Lewinella sp. 4G2: one gene and its partner. The protein of the gene in region 1 interacts with the protein of each later gene in a pairwise test. Links are inferred from orthologs where the notes say so. Each region holds a gene or a part of one and is shown in the gene's direction. Other genes may lie near its edges.

Region 1 (4,461 bases):
TGCCCCCCGGTGATAAGATTCTTCACGTGATTCCGCAGGAATACACCGTTGATATGGAGCAAGGCATCGTGGACCCGATCGGTATGTCCGGTAGCCGCCTCGAAGCGAACTTTCACATCATTACGGGCCAGACAATGGCTAGTAATAACATCAACCGTTGCGTGGAGCGCGCTGATCTTGAAATGGCGAGCGTTACCCTCGAACCCATTGCCAGCGCCGCATCCGTACTGTACAAAGACGAAAAGCAAGCGGGCGTTGCCCTCGTAGATATTGGCGGAGGCACCACCGACATCACCATTTACAAGGATGGTATCATTCGCCACACGGCGGTCATTCCATTCGGTGGCAACGTCTTTACCAGTGACATCAAGCAGGGCTGCACCGTCATGTACGATCAGGCAGAAAAACTGAAGATCGTTTACGGCCGTGCCGTCCCCAACGAGGTGCAGGAGAATCGTCTCATCGTAATTCCCGGATTGCGTGGTCGTGATCCCAAAGAAATCAGCGAAAGAAACTTATCCCGCATCATTATGGCGCGGGGAGAAGAGATTTTGGATCACGTACAGTGGGAGATCCGCCGGGCTGGGTTCAATCAGCACGACTTGATCGGAGGCATCGTTTTGACGGGCGGTGGATCCTTACTTAAGGACCTCGATAAGCTTACTGAGATCCAAACCGGAATGTCCGCCCGCCTCGGCACTCCCGTAGAGCACCTGACGCACGGATACCAGGAAAAACTGACCAGCCCTGTTTACGCTACCGGCCTCGGTCTTTTACTCCAGGGATTCAGCGATATTGATGCTGGCCGCATCGAACCAGTCCTATCCCGCCGCAAGGAAAAGGAGGCTGCCGCTAAAGCCGCTGCCGAAGCCGCTGCTCTCCGTGTCCAGGAGGACAACAACATGAAGGAACGCCAGGCAGCTCAGGCAAAATTGTTGGAACTCCAACGCCAGCGCGAAGCCGAAGCTGCTACCAATTCCGGACAGAGTGGCTGGTTGAACAATATGTTCAAAAAGACCAAGGAATGGTTCGAAGCGGAGCCGGACGCCGATCTTTAATCGTCCGCTAATGTCCGGCAGCTGTACGTTTCCTACGTATTCACCTACCGGACATTGCACCCGCGGCAGCGCAAAAACAACTTAATTTATACCATATAAAAATTTGGGTGAGAGAATTGACCATTTCACCCAAGCCCGCAGTAATACTCTCTAGCCAGTTTCAAAAAAGGTGTGAAAACGGTGAGGACCGAGCCCGCGGGCACAAAACCTGAATTATGACTATCGATTTCCCTCAGGGCGAAGCGCCCATCATCAAAGTAATCGGTGTAGGTGGCGGTGGCTCTAACGCCGTGAACCACATGTACGAACAAGGTATCATTGGCGTCGATTTCGCCATCTGTAATACCGACCACCAGGCCCTCGAACAGAGCCCGGTGCCCACCCTCATGCACCTCGGCCCAAACCTGACCGAAGGACGCGGAGCCGGCTCCAAGCCCAACGTTGGCAAGGCCGCCTGCGAAGAGAGCATTGAAGAGGTAAAGAAATACCTGAATAACAATTGCCGGATGCTCTTCGTCACCGCCGGAATGGGTGGTGGTACCGGTACCGGCGCGGCGCCCATCATCGCCAAGACCGCCCGTGAAATGGGCATCCTGACGGTGGGTATCGTAACCCTCCCCTTCACCTTTGAAGGCCGCCGCCGCGCGACCAACGGAATGGAAGGACTGAAAGAATTGAAGGATAACGTCGACACGCTGATTGTCGTCAGCAACGACAAACTACGCCAAATCCACGGCAACCTGAGTCTGAAGGATGCCTTCTCAAAGGCGGATAACATCCTGACGACCGCCGCGAAAGGTATCGCCGAGATCATCACCGTTCCCGGTTACGTAAACGTTGACTTCGAAGACGTCAACACGGTAATGCGCGACAGTGGAGTAGCCATCATGGGCACTGCAATGGCGGAAGGCGACGACCGCGCCCGCCAAGCAGTGGACCAAGCCCTACACAGCCCACTGCTCGAGGATAACGACATCCGTGGTGCTGAGCACATCCTGTTGAACATTACCTCCGGTAAGCGGGAAGTGACGATGGATGAGATCTTTGAGATCACTGAATTCGTCCAGGAAGAAGCTGGCTACGGAACGGACCTTATCTGGGGTAACTGTTTCGACGAAAGCCTCGGTGATAGCTTGAGCGTGACCGTAATTGCTACCGGTTTTGGTGGTCGCAAGACCCTCAGCTCCGCCAGCGGAACTGAGCGCAAAGTGGTGCACCTGGACGATGCTGCAACCGAAGAGCCAGCACAAACTCGGGTAACGTTAGAGGACATCACTAATGAAGCTGACCCCGTCGGCTACACCCGTGATACTAAGACGACTACTTTCGAATTTGAGAACCTGGACGAAGCAAAGGCACGTCTGCGCCCCCGCTCCCGTAACGAAGAACGTAGCTTCACCAGCAGCTTTCTGCGCGACGAGGAAGAAGCGCGCCGTGAAGCCCAACGACGGGAAATGGAAGCTCGCGACGAGGAACGCCGCGCTGCGCTCCGCAACCGGACGGAACTACCCAAGCTGAGCAACCCCAACGTAGTCGTTGAAATGGAAAAGCAGCCTGCTTACCTCCGCCGTAACGTACAGTTGGACGACGTGACCGTTTCTGACGCCACCGAAATGAGCCGCTGGAGCATTGGCGAAGACGAAACCATGCCGCTACGTGGTGGCAACCGGTACTTCCAGGACAACGTGGACTAACGCCACTCCGGTATTAACCTACCGCAAACGTAGTTCGTGAACCAAGGTGTTTGTACGCCATTTGGTTGCCGGGCTATCGTTCAAGACTTATCATCATACGAGAGTTCTGTAAGATTTTTTCACACCTTTTTAGCTTTGATGCGGGCATCGGGGGGTCAATCCCGGTGCTCGCTTTTTCTATGGCCGGCGCGCGGACACCAGTTTCAGAATACGGTGGCCCTACATAATTTCTGGTCGCGTTTCGTAGTTTTGCACGCGTTATACCACTGCTGTCTTTCCAAATAGTCAACTACTTCAAACGAGTCTAATCACGCTGGCGGATTCCTGCCAGCTAAAATCATCGTATGCGGTTTGTTTTCTGTGTGTTGGCTGTATTTTTCTCCATTGGCCTTCAGGCTCAGGGGTTTAGCATTACGACGGAGGTTACGGATGCCACTTGTAGCGCCAACGGCCGGGTGGACATCACCGTGACCGGTGGGAGTGGTTCCTTTCAGTACGATCTGACGGGTGATTGCGGACCTGATTTTCAATCCTTGGACGAGGCCTTCTTTACTTCACTTCCCCCGTGTACCTACCTGCTAAGTGTAACTGATAGAGTATCCAGCATGACTGCGACCGCTACGGTTGTGGTAGGCAGTGCGAATGAGTTGCTTTCGGTAGCCACGGAATTCTCGGGCTGTGATGCGGTCGTATCGATCGAAGGTGGTTTGCCGCCCTACAACGTTTCCTACACTAATGATGGTGCTAACGAAGTTGATACCATGCTTTCCGCGTCACTTACAATTGGTGAGATTGGCGATGCGCGCATCGATGGTACCGTAATTGACGATTGCGGTAACTCCCGCCGGTTTACTCTAGACGGCAGAACTACGGCTGTCAGCCGGATCGGCATTGACCAAGAGGCGGATAGCATCCGCGTGACCTTTCAGGGTGGGGTAGGGCCGTTCACTTACGTCCTCACGAGTACCCTGGGCAGCTTTACAAGCGCCACTGGAAGGTTTCCCTACGAGGAGGTAGGTTGTTCGGCATCCGTTTCAATTCGGGGCGCCTGCCCTAATGCCGAAAGAGTTGAAGACATTACGCTGGAAAGCCGCGTTGGATTGAACTGCGTCAACTACGAGGAGGGCACCGCTACGGTATTTGTGGACCCACCCGGTGTACAGCCCTATACCTTTACCGTGGAGGCGGCGGGGCAGACAATTACCTCTAACTCTACCAGAATAAGCGGCATACCGGCGGGAGCAACCTCACTGATGGTAACGGCCACCGACGGTTGTGGAGAGGAGATACCGGGCGCCGTAAATACTACACCGCTACGCATCATCACACCGGAAGCGTTGGACGCCTGTAACGCGAATGAGCTTTCTATCCTTGCAGGAAGGACTTGCGCGGGGGATAATAAATACCCCATCGAGATCACCTGTGAGAGTTGCCCGGGTAGCCCCTCGCTCAGCCAGACTGAAGACGGGCAGATCCTCACTTTTATGGCGGGTACGGATGTCGGTAACTACGTGATCAGTTTTGAGGATGGTTGCGGCGATCGGCAACGTTGTACCGATTCCATTTTGCTGGAAGTCGTCCCTGCCTGCGACTCCCTCATCGCGAATGTTATCCAACTTTTTACCTGTGAGAACGGCTCCATCAGCCGTTCGCCCATCCAGGATCCATCCTTTGTTTATCAACTCAGGGACGCCACCGGTAGTATCGTT
Region 2 (3,611 bases), 2.3 Mb from region 1 along the record:
CAGGCGGAGCGCTCCGGCGATTTCAGCCGCGTGGCCGAGATCCGCTACGGCCTAATCCCCGAAGTGGAGCAGGAGCTCGAAAGTTTCAACACCCGCCTCGGTGAGATGCAGACCAACGCTAAAATGCTGGTCAAGGAAGAAGTGGACAGTGAAGACATCGCCGAGATCGTGGCCCGCTGGACGGGCATCCCCGTAACGCGGATGCTCCAGAGCGAGCGCGAAAAGCTTCTTAAGCTGGAAGACGAACTCCACAAGCGGGTCGTCGGCCAGGAAGAAGCCGTCGAAGCGGTAGCTGATGCCATCCGCCTCAACCGGACGGGCCTCAGTAGCCAGGACCGGCCCATTGGTTCCTTCCTCTTCCTCGGTACGACTGGGGTAGGGAAGACGGAACTGGCTAAAGCCCTCGCCGATTACCTCTTCAACGATGCCAACATGATGACGCGCATCGATATGAGTGAGTACCAGGAGCGCCACGCTGTCAGCCGCCTCGTCGGGCCACCCCCCGGCTACGTTGGCTACGACGAGGGTGGCCAGTTGACGGAAGCCGTCCGCCGCAAACCCTACAGCGTCGTCCTGCTGGACGAGATTGAAAAGGCCCACCCGGACGTCTTCAACACCCTCCTGCAGGTCCTGGACGATGGCCGCCTGACGGACAATAAGGGCCGGACGGCTAACTTCAAGAACACGATCATCATCATGACCTCCAACATTGGGTCCGAAGTAATTCGGGAGAAGTTCTCCCACATCAACGGTAACAACGAAGAGGAGATCGTGGAGGAAACGAAGGAGCAACTCTTCAACGTCCTCAAGCAAACCGTTCGCCCCGAGTTCCTCAACCGGATCGACGACGTGGTCATGTTCCGTCCCCTTTCCCGGGGCAACATCCGCGAGATTGTGGAGCTACAACTCCAGCAGATGCGCGAGCAGTTGGCGGAGCAGGATATCCACATTTCCATGTCCCACGAAGCCATGGATTGGCTGGCCGCCGAAGGGTACAGCCCCGAGTTTGGTGCCCGCCCCCTGAAGCGCGTCATCAAGAAGCGGGTCCTCCGCCAACTCTCGAAGCAGATGCTGGCTGGCGACATCCTCCCCGGCAGCCGCATGGTCCTCGACGTCTTCGACGACGTGGTCGTCTTCCGCAAGGAGCGCGAGCAGGAACAAGTAGTAGAAATTATTTAAGACTCGAGATTACTGAGTGAGTGTATTAGTGCGGCGGTGCCTGTCAGGTTGATGGGGCCGCCGCTTTTTTACTGAGAGCCCGTCCCGAAGGGCCGGCCTACGTAGCGGTGGCACACCGTCAGGTGGCCCACTCTACTTTGGGGTGGTCCGGAGCGTTTTACCCCGGAGGGGTACACCTAGTAGCCCGGTGTTCGTCGAAGACGCGCTCCGGGTTTTCGTAACCGCCACGGTTATTTTAACCCACCACAAATCGTCCCGGAGGGACAAGCAACTTAGCCTAGGGTCAAGGAGGCGTAGCCGAACGACCCCGGGTTTTCGTTAAACCAAAATATCCCGACCGGGAGGTCGGGAACCACCCCAAACAAAAAAATCCCGACCTTTGCCCTCCCAAAACCATTTCACCGAAATGCCAACCACCGCCACCAAGCGCAAAGATATCCGGTCCCTTTCCCTGGAGGAATTGACCTCGGCCATGATCCTGCGCGGAGAAAAGAAATTCCGGGCCAAACAGGTCTACGAATGGCTGTGGAAAAAGGGTGCCCGTAATTTTGATGAAATGACCAACCTTTCCCTCGAACTACGGGAAACGCTGAAGGCGGAATTCGCCTTCCCGGTCATGTCCGAAGACATGGTCCAGCGGAGTTCGGACGGGACGATCAAGAGCCGCTTCCGCCTGCACGATGGCCACCTCATTGAGTCCGTCCTCATCCCCGTAGTGGCGGACGACCGCTTTACCGTCTGCGTCTCCAGTCAGGTGGGGTGTAGCCTGACGTGCACCTTCTGCGCTACCGGCCGCATGAAACGCCTCCGTAACCTCACCGCTGCGGAAATCTACGACCAAGTCTACCTCGTTAATGAGCAGTGCTTGGAGACCTACGGCAAACCTCTGACGAACATTGTCTACATGGGCATGGGCGAGCCACTGCTGGCCTTCAAGGAAGTGGTGGGCAGCATCGACCGCATCACCTCCCACACCGGGCTTCACATGGCCCCGCGCCGCCTCACCGTTTCGACGGCGGGCATCGCAAAAATGATCGTCAAATTAGCCGATGAGGATACCAAAGTCAACCTCGCCATCTCCCTCCACGCGGCGGACGATGCGAAGCGTAACGAGATCATGCCCATCAATGAGAGCAACAACCTGGAGGTACTCGTCGATAGCCTGAAGTACTTCTACGCCAAAACCAAGAAACGGATTGGTTTCGAGTACATCACCTTCCAGGATTTCAACGATAACATCGAGGATGCCGAGAAGCTCTACCAGATCTGTAAGCAGGTCCCGAGCATGGTCAACATCATCGAGTACAACCCCATCGATAACGCTCCCTTCCGTAAATCCACGGAGCACCGCATTGACGATTTCGCGACCTACCTCCGCGACCGCGGCATCATGGTCACCGTCCGCCGAAGCCGGGGTAAGGACATTGATGCGGCCTGTGGCCAATTGGCGAATAAGTAGGGTGTTAGTCGGGTAGTCGGGTAGTCGGGTAGTAGCGTAGTCAGGTAGTACTACCCGACTACCCGACTACGCTACTACCCGACTAAAACCTTTACCAACTCCCGCTGCTTCTCCTCATTAGAGATCAGGTAAATCGGCAGCACCTCTTTCCCACCATCCTTCTTCGTGATGACGAGATCGCGCACGTTGGGTTGTTCTACGGAAGCGATATCGGCCAGGGCTACTTTAAAGACATCCGGGTGCTGGGTCAAACTCCAAATCAGCTCAGTTTCGCTGACGCGCACGTAACGGTCCGCCGGATCGTGGTTGGCGTTGACGTGGCGGATGCCGGCGTAGGCAAGTAGGCCGCCCAATAACAGATAACCAACGGCGAAGATCAGGTAGTAATAAGAGTGCTCCTCCTCCGCGCTGTTCCAATCCGTGATAAACAGAAACAACTCATACAGCCCAGCAATTAGTAGCAGGAAGGCTCCCGCAAAGAGCAGGAAGTGAATCCACCGATCCTGTTTGTCGGCGTGGTGCTCGGAATGGTAGGTAAATCGAAGGGGCATAGTGCGGAGGCGCTGGATATGGGAAAGGTACGCAGCTTGGAAGGAATGGTAGTAGAGTGGGCCACCAGACGTAAAGTAGAGTGGGCCACCTTACGGTGTGCCACCGCTACGCAGGCCGGCCCTTCGGGACGGGGTGTCAGACAGCGCCGCATGGTAGAGTAGAGTGGGCCACCTGACGGTGTGCCACCGCTACGCAAGCCGGCCCTTCGGGACGGGGTGTCACACAGCGCCGCAGGGTAGAGTAGAGTGGGCCACCTAACGGTGTGCCACCGCTACCCAAGCCGGCCCTTCGGGACGGGATGTGCCGAAGCGCCGCAGGAGACTCTGGTTCTCTTACACTCTACTTCTCCTGCGAACAAATCCCACGCAAGCAAGCGCCGCAGGCCTCCCCAACCTCACCAACTCCTGCGAAACCTACCTTG

Evidence for each region. The genes of interacting proteins can lie anywhere in the genome.
Region 2: the proteins of ftsZ (region 1) and rlmN interact in binary tests that used the Escherichia coli proteins (3 or more experiments, as listed by UniProt). The link is inferred for Lewinella sp. 4G2 from one-to-one orthologs.

The regions. Positions count from the first base shown.
Region 1 is NZ_LVWJ02000014.1:2,840,544-2,845,004, forward strand. The notes cover bases 693-3,512. They hold ftsZ (cell division protein FtsZ), read left to right. Parts: upstream 693-1,273; coding sequence 1,274-2,752; downstream 2,753-3,512. Other genes in these bases: ftsA (cell division protein FtsA), read left to right, coding at 693-1,058; A3850_RS11895 (gliding motility-associated C-terminal domain-containing protein), read left to right, coding at 3,097-3,512. In the rest of the region: more of ftsA, read left to right, coding at 1-692; more of A3850_RS11895, read left to right, coding at 3,513-4,461. UniProt on the Escherichia coli protein: Essential cell division protein that forms a contractile ring structure (Z ring) at the future cell division site. The regulation of the ring assembly controls the timing and the location of cell division.
Region 2 is NZ_LVWJ02000014.1:573,592-577,202, reverse strand. What follows is about bases 821-3,611. They hold rlmN (23S rRNA (adenine(2503)-C(2))-methyltransferase RlmN), read left to right. Parts: upstream 821-1,585; coding sequence 1,586-2,638; downstream 2,639-3,611. Other genes in these bases: A3850_RS03855 (hypothetical protein), read right to left, coding at 2,713-3,189; clpB (ATP-dependent chaperone ClpB), read left to right, coding at 821-1,179. Also shown: more of clpB, read left to right, coding at 1-820.